2 regions of the Companilactobacillus paralimentarius genome follow, and region 2 is predicted to be linked to the other one. Evidence: a T-box and tRNA genes for the amino acid it is inferred to sense, from the RefSeq annotation. Region 2 holds a T-box; the other holds one or more tRNA genes.
The links. The T-box of region 2 lies ahead of leuS (leucine--tRNA ligase). A T-box ahead of a tRNA ligase gene usually reads a tRNA of that ligase, here a tRNA-Leu.
Positions count from the first base shown of each region.

Region 1: it has a tRNA-Leu gene. The T-box ahead of leuS (leucine--tRNA ligase) is inferred to sense a tRNA for this amino acid. The anticodon was not compared.

Region 1 covers NZ_OY724131.1:556,701-564,901, forward strand. The annotation lists gene ACI6PB_RS02605 (aminotransferase class I/II-fold pyridoxal phosphate-dependent enzyme) at 1-358, shown strand, start outside; gene ACI6PB_RS02610 (hypothetical protein) at 342-1,790, shown strand; gene ACI6PB_RS02615 (glycosyltransferase family 2 protein) at 1,791-2,771, shown strand; gene ACI6PB_RS02620 (hypothetical protein) at 2,777-3,211, shown strand; gene ACI6PB_RS02625 (SprT family protein) at 3,213-3,665, shown strand; tRNA gene ACI6PB_RS02630 (tRNA-Leu) at 3,714-3,799, shown strand; gene ACI6PB_RS02635 (tRNA-dihydrouridine synthase family protein) at 3,905-4,897, opposite strand; gene ACI6PB_RS02640 (helix-turn-helix domain-containing protein) at 5,182-6,033, shown strand; gene ACI6PB_RS02645 (SLAP domain-containing protein) at 6,158-6,661, shown strand; partial or broken gene ACI6PB_RS02650 (SLAP domain-containing protein) at 7,101-7,274, shown strand; gene ACI6PB_RS02655 (IS30 family transposase) at 7,282-8,201, opposite strand, start outside.
Region 2 covers NZ_OY724131.1:870,256-878,456, forward strand. The annotation lists gene ACI6PB_RS04055 (phosphatase PAP2 family protein) at 1-444, opposite strand, end outside; gene ACI6PB_RS04060 (glucosaminidase domain-containing protein) at 525-1,817, shown strand; T-box leader at 1,816-2,027, shown strand; gene leuS (leucine--tRNA ligase) at 2,070-4,484, shown strand; gene ACI6PB_RS04070 (IS30 family transposase) at 4,744-5,778, opposite strand; gene ACI6PB_RS04075 (polysaccharide biosynthesis protein) at 6,114-7,751, shown strand; gene ACI6PB_RS04080 (NAD(P)H-hydrate dehydratase) at 8,183-8,201, opposite strand, start outside.

The DNA.
Region 1 (8,201 bases), 310 kb from region 2:
TGGTTATGAAGATCCATTCCCAATGCGTGAAGAGTATCAAGCAAGACGTGATAGACTATTAGCTGGCTTGAATAAGCTTGGCTTTGAATGTCCTACACCAGATGGTGCCTTTTATCTATTTGCCAAGATACCTGAACAATATGTTCAAGATGATGTGAAGTTTGCAAATGACTTACTTGATAAAGAACATTTGGCTATTTTACCAGGTAGTTTCTTTGGAATTGGTGGGGAGAATCATTTGAGATTTAGCTATGCTGCAAGCATGGAGGATATTGACCAGTGTTTATCCAAGTTAGAAGATTTTTTAACTTGGGAAAAAAACGATAGTTTAGAGGAAAAGTATGTTAAGCAAGTTTAAAAGTATTATTAGCAAATTAGTGCTTATTTGCGTGGGGATCTTTACTACTGTAGTTTTTGTACAGATGGGTGGATTTTTTACACTAAATTATTTAAAACCAGAACCAGTACTAGCAATACTGGTTTTTCTTTGTGCAATTATTTTCGTTGCTGGAGTAGGTTATCTGCTGTATCGAATTCGTGATGACGATAAGAATTTAAACAGATTGGTTTTACTTAGCATGTTAGCTATTTTCTTTGTGGTAGCGATAATTTGGTTAAAAGTAGTTCCCAAGACGCAGATCAGCGATTTCGGAGAGTTTTGGAATACGGCTCCTAGAGCTTTAGCCGGAGGTAAAATTTTTAGTTATGATAACGATTATTTTGCCAAGTGGGCTTATCAAACAGGCTTCTTAGTCTACGTTATGACGGTTGTTAAAATTTTTGGTCAGCATGTTATTGCTATCCAATTGTTGAATGTGATTTACCAAGTATTAATTTTGTATCTTGCCTATTTAATTTCAATGCAGATTTTTAATAAAGTTAAGATGGCACGTTTAACGGTCTTTCTACTGATGATTGATCTAGACTGGTTTGCCTTAAATAGTCAATCTGATAATCAATATATCGGAATGCTTTTGTTCATGTTGACATTTTACTTGATTATGCAAAACAAATATTGGACTTATGCTTTAGCGGGAGTAACTTTAGCTATTGGTAGTATTGTTCGTCCAATTGGACCAGTAATTATTGCGGGTATCTTGGTTTATGGTTTGCTATATATGTTTATTGCTAACGATAAGTTCTCTTGGATAGGACTTGGAAAAATAGTAATGACATTGCTTATTTATCAAGTTATATTTTCTGGAGCTAGCTTGGCAATTAAGAGCTCTGGTTTGAATTCTTACGGATTAACTAATCGTGATTCAGAGTGGAAGTTTGTAGTTGGATTAGACGCCTATTCAGGTGGATCATATGATCAAAAAATGGTAGATCGTTTTGACTTACAAGAGAGTCGGGCCAAAATGAGTGCTAAAGAGCATAAAATCATTCATGAGAATATTAGTAATCTTAATGCTTCCCACGGTTGGTTACGCTTGTTTTGGGCCAAGAATCGTACACTTTGGGCAGGACGCTCTATGGCAATTGATTTCACAGAATTTGGCAAAATCCATTCGTTAAAGATGGATAATTTAGTGAAGCTACTAGGATATATGGGAAGTATCATGCTGATTATCTTTTCTTGGATCGGCTCGCTGAGTCTGTTTAAGCAAAAGATTGATAATAAAGTTTTTTTGATTTTATTACCATTGATGGCCTACGCCGTTGTACAATTATTAATTGAAGTTCAGGGTAGATATCGACTTGAATTCTTGCCAGTGATTGCTATCTTGGCTGGAGTTGGTTTGTATAACTGCTTTGATTGGATCAAATCGAGACAGGAGAAGAATTAGATGTCTGATGTATTTAAATTGAGTATCGTTGTCCCATGTTATAACGAAGAAGAAGTTTTGCATGAGACCACTAAGGAATTGACTGCTATTCTTCAAGGCTTAGTGACTGGCGATAAAATTTCTAAAGATAGTAAAATTGTTTTCGTTGATGATGGTAGTAAAGATAAAACTTGGTCGTTGATTTCTGAATTTTCTAAGGAGTATCCATCTGTCTCAGGCGTTAAGTTGAGTCGTAATTTTGGACATCAGGGTGCGTTATTAGCAGGCGTAACGACTGCTTCAAAGGATTCTGATGCCGTTATAACGATCGATGCTGATTTACAAGATGATGTTAATGCTATTCCTAAGATGGTTGATGAGTATTTGAATGGTGCTGAAGTCGTCTATGGGGTAAGAAATAATCGTGATACAGATACGGCCTTTAAGAGAAGTACAGCTGAAATGTTTTATCGCTTCATGGGCTTCTTAGGTGTCAATTTGGTTCCAGATTCTGCTGATTATCGTTTGATGAGTCAACGTGCCTGTCAGGTTCTGTTAAGTTATCGAGAACGAAATTTGTTTTTACGTGGAATAGTTCCACTAGTTGGATTCAAATCGGCTAAAGTTTATTATGCTCGTAAAGAACGATTTGCTGGTGAGTCTAAGTATCCGTTAAAGAAAATGATTAAGTTTGCTATGGATGGAATTACTTCATTTTCAATTGTTCCTATTAAGATGATTATGGGATTAGGATTCTTCATTGTTTTGATCAGTATTGTACTGTTGATTTACAGTTTAATTCAAAAAATCAACGGTAATGTGGTCAATGGTTGGTCATCGCTAATGATATCTATTTGGGCACTTGGTGGTGTACAATTAATTAGTATTAGTGTGATCGGTGAATATGTTGGTAAAATCTTTAGTGAAGTTAAGCAAAGACCAAGATTTACCATTGAAAGAGATATTTATACTGAAAAAACACAAGAAGAAAATAAGAGGTAACGCTTATGAATGCTGCACAAAAAAGAGCCATGCAATATGGTAATTTGATTAACAATACTGTTAATACGATTCAAGAAGAACAAGATAAGTTGAATCCAGAGTTTGAAAAAATTCGTGGGGCATTGGATCGTAGTAAAGTTGATCAATTAGATAGTGTTGAATACACTAGAATTCAAAAGAATTTTGCTGATGGTACAAAGAAATATCAAGAAACTTTAGCCAAATTGGAAAAAGGTAAAGCTCCTGCAAGATTAATGGGAACACATATTACCTTGGTTTCAGCTTTTAGAAAGTATGTTGAAGCTTGTGCTGAGATGACTGAAAGTATCGGTGATGATAAGAACATTGATCGTCATAAGTTTGATGAATCAGAAAAAGGTCAAGATGAAGCTATGGATAAATTCTCAAAACTAATTCAAAAGTTAACTAACTTGGCTTAACATGAATAATTCAGATTTAAATGAGTTAGTAAAAAAGGTTTCCCAGGAATATTTTGGGAAACCTTTTATTCATCAAGCATATTTTAACGTCCGTCTCAAAACAACGGGTGGACGTTTTCACCTGAAAGATCGAAACATCGATATTAATCCTAAGATCTATCAGCAATTTGGTTACGACACTTTGGTTGGTGTTATTAAGCATGAGCTGTGTCACTATCATCTTTATAATGATGGATTGCCAGCCCAGCATCGTGATCATAGTTTCAAAATTCTTTTAAAACAAGTCGGTGGCTTGAGATATTCACCTATTCAAAGCCAAACAAAGAAGACTTATCATCTTTATCAGTGCGTTAAATGTCAGACACAATACGTCCGTGTTAGAAGAATCGATACTAAGAGGTTTGTTTGTGGTAAATGCCATGGGAGACTTGAGTATTTAAGAGATATTAAATAATAATCTTGATAATTTTTTTGATTATATGTATAATATTCTCTGTTGCATGCGGGTATGGCGGAATTGGCAGACGCGCAAGACTAAGGATCTTGTGGAGAATTATCTCCGTGGAAGTTCGAATCTTCTTACCCGCACTACTAAAGTAGTTGGACGATTGTCTGGCTGCTTTTTTTGTTTCTTCGGTGCAAAAAGTGTGCAAAAAAATATCTGACCAGATAATTAAAATGGTCAGATATTTTTTATTTGGTTTGAAAATTGTCTAAAATTTGACGAACTTCATCAGTTGATTTGGCGTTCATCATTTTATTGCGTAAATCAGTAGCTCCTAATTCTGGACGAGCATAAATCTTAAAGAAACGTTTCAATGATGGAAAACGTGGTACATCGTAATGTTGAGAAAAATCATCAAAAAGATTTAACTGTAAACGAAGAAGATCTAGTAATTCGTCTAAAGAATGATCTTGTGGTTCTTTTTCAAAGGCAAACGGATTAGCAAAAACTCCACGACCAATCATAATACCATCGAGGCCAGGATGTTTTTTGGCCAAATCGACACCCGCTTGAAAATCAGGAATATCACCATTGATTTGCAGTAACGTGTTAGGGGAAATTTCATCACGCATTTTTATCAAATCGTCAATAACTTCAAAATGAGCGGGAACCTTGCTCATTTCCATTTTCGTTCTTAAATGAACGGTTAGAAGTTCAACATGTTGCTCAAGTAGGTGGGGAATCCATTCCTTGTATTCTGCTAATTTACTGTAACCCAAACGAGTTTTGATACTAACAGCTAAATCGGAATTTTTGGCTGCAGCGACGATACCATCGATTTTTTCGGGATTACGAATTAAGAAGGTGCCACCATGATTCTTGATGACAGTTTTATCTGGACAGCCGGTATTAATGTCAATTGCTTTGAACCCTTTATCTCTTAGAGCCAGAGCACCACTTTCAAAATCTTCAGGAATATCGCCCCAAAGTTGGACTACGGGATAATTTTTTTCACGAGGATCGATATACAAACGACCATCAACTGGAAATTTAGTGGTAGGATCAGTAATTCCTTTGGCATAAATAAATTCACTAAAAAAGACATCTGGAGCGTAGGCATGGGCAATTACTTGTCTGAAGACAGTATTACTAACTGCTTCCATCGGTGCCATTGAGAAGAAAGGACGTTTTTCTTCTTTGGCTCGATTAGCTATTTGTGACCAAAATGTTTTCGTCACGATTGGTTCCTCCTTATTAAAATCACAATATACTTATGATACTAGTTTCTAATTTGAGACGCTAATATCTCAACTTGGATAATCTTAGCCTGTAGGCCAATTATTGTAAATAAAAAATTAATTCGACAAAATTTTACAAAATGAACATTGGAAAGCTTGTATTTTATGAGTTTTAATCGAAATTTATAATAAAAATTATTTAGAACTTAATATATTTATTTTTAACAAATGAATATATTTATCGATGAGGTGTTATAGTAATATTGATAAATATCAATATTAGATAGATGGGAGTGTTGTTCTTGTTTCTTGGATCTATTATTTATAATAAAAGACGAGAAATGAATTTGACGCAAATTGAGCTTGCCAACGATATTTGCACTCAAAACACTATTAGTAAAATTGAGAAACACAATATAGCACCAACAGTGAATATTTTAATTAAGATATGTCTCAAGTTAAATTTGTCATTGAATGATGTGTTCAGTGATTTTGCTGATAAGAACTCGGATAAAGGTGAGAGCATTTTAGATAAAATTGAAAAAGATGCTTTGATGGGTGAGTTAACAGATATCGATAACAAGTTGTCGGCTTTGCAAGGAAAGTTGAATAATAATGATATGAAACAATACGAGTTAATTACGGGTGTTGTTGATTATCAAAAGAATAATATCGACAATTCACTTTTCACTTTGGACAAAGTTTTACAATTGACTAAGTCAGCGGATAATGATGTTTATACATTGTTAGCATACTTGTTTAAAGGCCTGGGTTATTTGAGTCAAAATCATGTTGATCGAGCACAATATTATTTTCAAATGATCAGTGATGCATTGAATGAAAGTACCGATATTCAAAATGCCAATGAACTAGAAGTACTTTTTGTTTGCAAGACGCTTGCCAACTCTTATAATGCCATGAAACTTTATGAGAAAGCATATCAATTCAGCCGATGTGGATTGAATTATGCCCAGGAAAAACATATTTCTTATTTCCTTGATGAATTGAATTATGATGCAGCTACAGCTGTTAAAAATAGTGACAACAGTTCAGAAGAGTATGAAGATTATCTCAATCTTGCTTACTATTTGGCAAAGGCTAATCATAATGAGAGCTTATTAGCTACTATAAACCGTTAGAAATATTTTAACGGCTTATTTTTTTTGCAAATATTTTTTAGCAGAAATTGTACATATTTTTTGTGAAATATGTTTAAACATATTATAATAAGCTTGGTCTAAGGAGACTAAGGAAGTATAAATTATGAGAAGAAAGTTGTTAGTGAGTGTTGTAGTTGCACTAATGAGCTTTGTTTTTTCAATTTTATCTGTCCAAAGTGTCAAGGCTGAATCTGTAACTAGTGGTAGTTATGTCGAAGTAGATACAAGTAAAGCCGAGCTTTACAATTCATTAGGCCGAAGACTTGATATTTATGAGCCAAAAAATAGCGATTGGTACCTTGGTAAAATAATTGAAATTTCTGGGAAGGATTTTTATCAAGTAGCTACAGATGAGTATTTAAGTGAAGAAGATAGCTATGTCTACCACAATAGACCGGAAATCGTTACTGTAACAGATGATTCTGATGTACCGGTTTATAATAGCAAATTAGTTGAGAGTACTAGCGTTGCATTAGCACCTGGAACATCTTGGTATTCTGACCGTGTTATTTACGCAGCTGGTGGAATGCCATTTGTTCGGGTGGCTACGGATGAATACATAGGAATGTGGTATGTTGTTCAACAAAAGTTTGTACAAAGAATTTAGTTTTTGAGAAAAAGGATGCCCATTTTTATTAATGGAACATCCTTTTTTTTATAAAAAAATCTTATATTTTAATAATGCCTTTAGACCAGTCTGGAATATCGCTTATATAAAAAAATTCATAAAGCTATATGTCATTAGAGGTAAATATTTGTTGAAAATTTTGCCGAATCCTTGTACTATTAAGTTGCCTATAAAATGCCGATAATAGATATAGGCAAATGTGTGAATTTAATATAGATTTATTTTATATACAAGAATCAATCTTATGTATGCTATTTTTATGCCAAAAAATAGCGGGGAAAATATTTTATTAGATATAGTGAGGAAAATATCATGAAGAAAACAATCGCCTTTTTTAGTATGTGCATTATTAGGAAGTAGTTTTGCTGCAGCAACTGCAACGACAGATGTTAACGCTGAATCTGTAACTAAGGGGAACTATGCTGAAGTTACACAAACTACTAATATGTATGATCAAAATGGTAATAAGACCGATACTTCCGTTCAAAAGAACAGTACATGGAAGGTAAATAAATTACAAAAGATCAATGGAAATGATTATTTCCAAGTTGCACCTAATCAATTTTTAAGCACTAACGATAGTTTTGCATGACGAATTGTCAAATCAAGCGCAACTTTGTCCCGAAGAAAACTTCAAATGGACTCTTCCAGCCTAAGACCTTACGTGGTCGGTGATTTAAATCCCTGACAAACTTGTCGATATCTTGGTCAGTCAGTTGGTCTAGGTCGGTTCCTTTGGGGAAATACTCACGGATAAGTCCGTTGGTATTCTCATTGGTTCCCCGCTGCTGAGGCGCATGAGGATCTGGGAAATAGACTGGGATACTTAGCTCTTGACTAACTTCGCGGTATCCTGCGAATTCAGTTCCACGATCCGGCGTAAGCGTCCGAACTTGTTTGGGCGTCACAGTATGCAAGAGGTCAATCATCGCTTGTGTGACGTTCTTCGCGTTTACTTTGGGAACCCGCTGGGATAATAAATACCGAGATTTGCGGTCCACCAAGGTTACCAGGGCCGAACGCCCGGTTTTACCGCGAACGGTATCACCTTCCCAATGACCAAACCGGCTTCGATTCTCACATGAAACAGGTCGTTCATGAACGGAAGGGACGTCGTTAAATCGTCCTCGACGTTCCTTAATGGTTCCCTTGACCTTTCGGGTTTTACCACGGTGACGGAGCTTACGGGCAAAGCCACGAGCCCCGTGATTCTTACATTTGATGCCTAAATTATCGCGTTCAATCCCACGATAAATGGTGTTATAACTGACATGCCATTCACTGTTTTCGTGGACTAAACGACCGGAAATTTGTTCTGGGGACCACTGACGTTTAACAATACAGTGAAGGACAAAATCCCGTAACTTCAAATCAGTTAGAAGCTTAGGACGGCGGCTTTTTAGCCGCCGTCCCTGATAGTTCTCTTGGGCTTTGACGGCCGAGTATACCTTACGACCACCATTGCGCTTGATTTCGCGCGATACGGTGGTTTTAGAACACCCAATTTTCTCCGCAATAA
Region 2 (8,201 bases):
GAAAATATGAAGACTAATAATTAAAAGTGATATGTATAATGCAAATGAGCTTGCTGAATGACCACTTGGAAAACTATAACCACCAGCGAAAACATAATGGTAATGACTTGGTCGAGGTCGTTCTATTGTGTTTTTTATTAGACTGTTGAATAGAGCAACGACGACTTTATTCAGGACTAAATAGATAGCGGCGTAGTAATATTTCTTAATCACTAATAGAATAAAGAATATTGCTGCAATCAATATTGTGGGAAAAGTGTCACCAAGATTGGTAATTGGTCTAAAGATGCTCAATGAAAATTGATTATGATGGTAGATTTGTTGTATAAGATTTGTGTCAAACTGAGTAATGATTTTACTTTTTAAAGTTACATTTATACTCCAAAAGGTAAAAAATATTACTAAAATGATTAATAAAAGGGATATTTTTTTAGATATTTTCATAATTTTTAGTCTCTCTATTGTTTAAGATTTTGTTAAGAAATATAATAAAGATAAAGATTTTGAGGGAGAGCAAAATACTTATGGTTATTACACGTCGTGAAAGAAGACTTGAAGATAGTCGATTGACTAGATTAAATAATAAAAAAAGTAAGAATGCAAACTTGCGCAAGAATATGACTATATTAGGGTCCAGCATGTTTGTTGGTGCTGCAGTAGCTGAAATTGCTAATGTATCTGCTCCAACACCTGTTAAAGCTGAAGCTTTATCTGTAAATAATTTGATATCTCAAAATTCAGCTGTAACAACTACGCCAGTTAGTTCCAAGGGTGTAGGGGATCAAGAATTTATTGATTATATTGGTAATTCTGCTCGAAAGCTTGCCTCAAACAACGACCTCTATGCGTCAGTTATGATTGCTCAAGCCATGATTGAAAGTGGTTGGGGAACTAGTGGTTTAGCTAGTGCACCTAATTATAATCTATTTGGCATTAAGGGTGAATATAACGGTGCATCAGTTAATATGGGAACACAAGAAGATGATGGGACTGGTAGTCTCTATTCAATTAGTTCTAACTTCAGAAAATATCCATCATATAAGGAATCGCTTGAAGATTACGTTTCACTATTAAGAGGTGGAACAACGGGTAATTCGCAATTGTACGCCGGTGCTTGGAAGAGTAATACTAATTCGTATAAAGATGCTACTAAATTTTTGACAGGTCGTTATGCTACCGATACAACTTATGCATCTAAACTAAATAGTATGATTGAAAAGTATAATTTAACTCAATTTGATGATGCTAGTGCCAAGACTTATACAGTTGCTCAAGATGATACTTTGCAAACAATTGCTACTAAATTTAATATTTCAGTTGAAGATTTAATGAATATGAATAATCTTAAGACTGATAATTATATTTATCCAGGCAAGACTTTGATCATTAGTCAGGCTACTACAACTGATAATCAAACTACAACTACTAATACGACTAATACAGCCAATAATGGCAATTTGGTTAATACTTCTAATAAGACTGAAGCTGACAAAGATAGTGATAAGGGAAATGTTGGTGATGTCTATGGAAGTAAACAAGCTCCAGTTATTGTTCAGGATGAACGTAGCGGAGTAAAGAAGTATGTTCCATCCGATAATTCGGATTCAGATTCAACTGCTATCAATGTTGAAAATGATTATAGTGATAATAATTCCAGTAGTGACAAAAGCAGTCAGACTAGTAAATCAGTAACCGTTCAAAATGGTGACACAATTGACTCCATTGCATCACAAGCTGGGACAACGATTGATAATATTAAGAAATTAAATAATCTTAATTCGGATTTATTGGTTGTCGGACAAACATTATTGGTATAAGATATAAAGCAACGGAAGTAGTAGATTATAAAATACTTTACAGAAAGCGCATGGTGGTGTGAATGCGTAAGTTTTTATTTTCGAACTCGTCCACTAATGATAGTTGCCGAACTTAAGTAAGTGGCTACGCTTGATCCTCGTTAAGGATTTTGAGAGTCGTACTTATTTAGGTACGGAACTTAGGTGGTAACGCGATAACTCGTCCTATGATTATATTAATCATAGGATTTTTTTTGTATAGGAGGAAAAAATATGTACAATCACAATACCGTTGAAAAGAAATGGCAAAAGTATTGGAAGGAACACGAAACTTTCAAGACTACAACTGATCCAAACAAGAAAAACTTTTACGCTTTGGATATGTTCCCATACCCCTCAGGTCAAGGACTTCATGTAGGTCACCCAGAAGGGTATACAGCTACAGATATTATTTCCAGAATGAAGCGTGCCCAGGGTTACAATGTTTTACATCCCATGGGATTTGATGCTTTTGGACTACCAGCTGAACAATATGCCTTGAATACTGGTCATACTCCAGCAGATTTTACTGAAAAAAATATTCAAAACTTTAAGCGTCAAATTAATTCATTAGGCTTCTCATATGATTGGGATCGTGAAGTTCAAACAACTGATCCTAAGTTCTACAAATGGACACAATGGATTTTTGAACAAATGTACAAAAAGGGTTTAGCTTATGAAGCAGAGGTTCCAGTTAATTGGTCTCCAGACTTGGGAACTGTAGTTGCTAATGAGGAAATTATTGATGGTAAGACGGAACGTGGTGGTTTCCCAGTTATTAGAAAACCAATGCGTCAATGGATGCTAAAAATTACAGCTTATGCTGACAGATTAATTGATGACTTGGATGACATTGATTGGCCCGAAAGTATTAAGGAAATGCAAAGAAATTGGATCGGTCGTTCAGTTGGTGCTCAAATTACTTTCCCATTAGTAGATCATGATAAGAAAGTAAATATCTTTACTACTAGACCAGATACTGCTTTTGGTGTTCAATATATGGTTTTGGCACCTGAACATGAACTTGTTGATGAAATTACTACTCCAGAGCAAAAAGCAGCTGTTGATGCTTATAAGGAAGAAGTTTCACACAAGTCTGATCTTGATAGAACTGACTTGAATGATGAAAAAACTGGTGTCTTCACTGGTGCATATGCGATTAATCCAGTTAATGGTGAAAAAATTCCTGTTTGGATTTCTGATTATGTACTTGTTACATATGGAACAGGTGCTGTTATGGCCGTTCCTGCCCACGATGATCGTGATTTTGCTTTTGCAAAGAAATTCAATCTACCAATGAAACAAGTTATTGAAGGCAATCTTGAAGATGGTGCAATTACTGGTGATGGTAAGCATATTAACTCTGATTTTCTAGATGGCTTGAATAAGGAAGATGCCATTAATCGTATGGTTGAATATCTAGAAGATAAAGGTATCGGTGAAAAGAAAGTTAATTATCGTTTACGTGATTGGGTTTTCTCACGTCAAAGATATTGGGGTGAACCAATTCCAGTTATTCATTGGGAAGATGGTACGACTTCACTTGTTCCTGAAGACGAGTTGCCACTTAAGTTACCAGAAGATAGTGATATTAAGCCATCTGGTACTGGTGAAAGTCCATTAGCTAACTTAACTGACTGGGTAAATGTAGTTGATAAGAATGGCCGTAAAGGTCGTCGTGAAACTAATACAATGCCACAGTGGGCTGGTTCATCATGGTACTATTTGAGATACATTGATCCACATAATGACAAAGAGCTAGCTGACTATGATTTGTTGAAACAATGGCTACCAGTTGATCTATATATTGGTGGTGCTGAACATGCTGTCTTGCATCTATTGTATGCAAGATTCTGGCATAAGGTATTATATGATTTGGGTGTTGTTCCAACTAAAGAACCATTCCAAAAGTTATTTAATCAAGGAATGATCTTGGGTAAGGGTCATGAAAAGATGTCCAAATCAAAGGGTAACGTAGTTAATCCAGATGATGTTGTTGAACAGTATGGTGCCGACACATTGAGAACTTATGAAATGTTCATGGGACCTTTGGATGCTTCAATTGCTTGGTCCGAAAATGGACTTTCCGGTTCATCCAAGTTCTTGGATCGTGTATGGAACCTCTTTATTAATGATGATGATTACAGCACATTGCGTGACGGTTTCCTAACTGATGAAAATGACGGTAAACTGGATAAGGTTTACAATGAAACAGTTAAGAAAGTTACAGAAGATTATGATGCATTGCATTTCAATACAGCCATTTCTCAAATGATGGTCTTCGTTAATGAAGCACATAAGGTTGAATCAATGCCTAAATCTTATGCTGAAGGATTGGTAAAATTATTAGCACCAATTGCTCCTCATATGATGGAAGAAATTTGGAATAAGCTAGGCCATTCTGAATCAATATCATACGCTGCATGGCCAACATACGATGAAAGTAAATTAGTTTCAGATACAGTTGAAATCATTGTTCAAGTTAACGGAAAACTTAGAGATAAGATAGAAGTTGCTAATGGTACAGCCAAAGATAAGCTAGAAGAATTGGCTCTTGCTGATGAAAAAGTTAAGAAGTTTACTGACGGCAAGAACGTTGTCAAAGTAATCGTTATTCCTAATAAGATTGTTAATATCGTAGTTAAATAGTATTCAAAAAGAGGTTTCGGAAAATTTTCCGAAACCTCTTTTAGGTTGGATAGTAGGCTAAATTGGACATTAAAGGGTGAGGGTTGATATTTGTATTAAATGAATAATTGCGTGAAACTACTTTTTTGTGTAAATGAATAATAAAATTTGCCTAAATACCCAACGAATTACATTCGAAAATTTCAATAACAAGTTAGCCACTTGGACAAAATAAATTGAATCCAAGTGATATCAGTATTTGAAGTTTATAAATATGTCTTTAAGCGCCACAGGAACTAGCAAAGAGTTCTTGTGGCGTTTTATAGTTCAATAACTTTCTAGGCATATTGTTGAGCTTAAATTCTATGTCTCTTATTACTTTTGGGCTGACTGTATCCAGTGACAGCCCTTTGGGCAAGTCACGACGTATCATTCGATTATGTACTTCATTTGTTCCACGTTCACAAGATGTATATGGGTGTGTGAAGTAAACATCCGCAACGCCAGCCATATCAGATGATAGATTAGAGAACTCAGGGCCATTGTCTGCAGTGATTGAATTGATAAGATCACCATAGTTCTTTATGATCTCTTTCATAGCATAATCTACAGAGTCGGCATCTCTACCGTCAATAAGTCTCATTATTTCAAAGCGTGTCTTACGCTCTATGAGCGTTAAGACGACACTCTCATGGCCATTTCTTTTGCCCACAATCGTGTCTATCTCAAAGTCCCCAAAGGATTCTCTGCTATCAACACTTTTAGGGCGTTTCTCAATACTACGACCAAGTAGACGCTTATGCTTTTTTGAAGTATGTTGCTTAGTCGGTCTAGTTGACTTTTCTACCAGATCAATATTCCGGATTTCAAGTCGTTGTTCATCAATATATTTGTAAAGTGTAGTAGTACAAACCATTTCATCTACTAAGAATAATTCTTCGTTCTTAGCTCGTCCAACGGCCGTATCAGGTGACCATCCATTATCTATGAACTGGCTTACAAAGAAGCCTAAAAAGGCTGTGACTTGGTCGAATTTAGAAGGACGATGGCAAAGCTTACGGTTCTTTACATACTTTTGATGTGCAGTGTCAGGAAAGTAGCAATTCAAGTGTTGAACTTTACCATTAACTTTCTTGATCTGCTCAACAGTACCTCTGTTAATTTCATTATTAATAGTCTGAGGTGAAACGCCGATAGCTTTAGCTATCTGGCGATTCGAGTAGCCAATTGAATGAAAGGAAGCAATCTTTCCACGTTCAATTTCAGTTAAATGATGTCCTTTAGGACGATTTATGATATTCTGTTCTAGCACCAAGACGAAAAACCTCTTTCATTGTTTGTGTGAGAACTCCAATGATACCTGATTTTTACGTCTTGGTGTTTTTATTTTGTCATTTTTCTAAAGTGGCTAACTTGATTATAAAATTCGCCAACGAATTACATTTTATCATTAATGAGGGAATATATAATAGCAAATAATTTGTAAAATTGTCTGAAATTTTCAGGAAGTTTGGAAAATTAATTTGCTTTTTTAATAAATTAAGCGTAATTTAAAATTTTTAGGATAAGAATTTTGCTATAATTAAATGGATAGTTTTTAAGGTGGTGCAAGTTTTGGGCGGAAATAAAAGCCATGATGAGGAAGAAGTAATGCCAGTGATGGATCTGGAATCGTCTTCACAAGATACAATGTTGAAGGGTTCAGCTTGGATGACGGCTGGAAGTATTTTTTCTCGTATTTTAGGTGCAATTTATATTATTCCATGGATGGCATGGATGGGTTCTGATTATCCAGCAGCTAATGCTTTATTTGCTAAAGGATATAATATTTACAGTTTGTTTTTAATTGTCTCAACGGCTGGTATTCCTGGAGCCATTTCAAAGCAAATTTCACATTATAATGCTTTAGATGAATACTCAACTGGAAACAAATTATTTAAACATGGACTTAAAATTATGACGTTCATGGGTGTTATCTTTGGGGCAGTGATGTTCTTTGGGGCACCTGTTTTAGCAACGTTATTTACTGATGGTGATCCTAGAAGTATTCCTGTCATTAAATCATTAGCAGTAGCAGTTTTGATTATTCCAATATTAAGTATTTTAAGAGGATACTTGCAAGGATATTCAGATATGGCACCGTCGGCTATTTCGCAATTTATTGAACAGATTGCCCGAGTAATCTACATGTTAGTTGCCACATATCTTATTATGGTGGTTAACAAGGGTAGTTATATCAATGCGGTCGTTCAGTCAACCTTTGCTGCTTTTATTGGGGCAGCAGTGGCTATTGCCATTTTGGTTCTAGCAATTTTAAAGAAATTACCAAAACTGAGGCGACTTTCTAGAAGTAGCAAGCCTGTTGAAAATCTAAACGAGAGAAACTTTACACGTGAAATTTTTGAACAAGCTGTACCGTTCATCATTTTAGATGCAGGTATCACGTTCTTTAATTTGTTTGATCAATCAACCTTCAATCAATTCATGAGAATGTTTGTTAACGCGACTGGAGCACAGCTAGATAATTATTATTCACTCTTTGGTTTCCAAGCTAATAAGCTGATTATGATTATTGTGTCCTTGTCTTCAGCAATGGCTGTCACAGCAGTCCCTATTTTGTCAGGCTTATATTCTAAGGGTGACAAGTCAAAGATCGAAGACCAAATTTCTAATACTTTGGAATTATTCTTTTTCATTATGATTCCAGCATCATTAGGGATGTACGCTGTAGCACAACCACTTTGGACAACTTTTTATCGTTATGATGCCTTAGGTGTTTTAATGTTACAATTCTCGTCCGTGATTTCTATTCTATTAGGATTGTTTACAGTTCTTTCAGCTGTGTTACAAGCGTTATATCGTAATAAGCTAGCTATTAAATACTTTATTTATGGCTTTATTGTCAAAGTAGTAACGCAATTGCCAATGATTGGTATTTTTCATGAATTTGGTCCATTAGTTGCGACAAGTATTGGTATGGCGGTAGTTTCTTGGCTTATGCTAAGAGAATTACATTTGAGTTATCCGTTCCAAACCGGAAGACTTTCACGACGTATTAGTGGAATTATCCTGTTTTCATTGATTATGTTTATTTCAGTCATGTTTGTTAACTGGGTTGTTTTCCACTTTGTTGGTAATTCAGATAGAATTATCAGTGTGGTTGTTTTAGTTCTAGAAGCTGGCCTTGGTGGAGTAATCTATGGTTACTTAGTTTTAAAAACATCGTTAGCTGATAAAATACTAGGCTCAAAAGTAGAACGCATTAGAAGAATTTTTAATATTAAATAAATTAAAAGCATGCTAGTCTTCCTGGAAGAATCCGACAAGAGGGTTCATTAAGTTAATGTTTTCTTCTTGCAGTTGTCACTTATATAGTGTCATCGTAGTACCTCTTAGGCATCTCTTCCAGAGTTGGAATTCATAATTAATTCATAGGTGTTGAAATTGAACCCCTTAGTTTGGACAAAAACCAAACCGAGGGGTTTTTCTCATGGTTAAATTCAATTTGAATTTTAAAATCAAAATAATAACTGGAGCTTATCTTCTCCAAGTACAATTTAGTAATAACAGAAGGAATAATGGCTATTTAACAATAGGTACATCAAGACAAAAATAAACGGAAAGCTACCGGTAAATACCGAGAACTTTCCGTTCTAAAAGCAGCATAATTAATTGTCCAAACTTAAGGGTTCAGAGTAGAATTGGTATGCTTTTTAGCGTTATTTAATTTGACTGAAT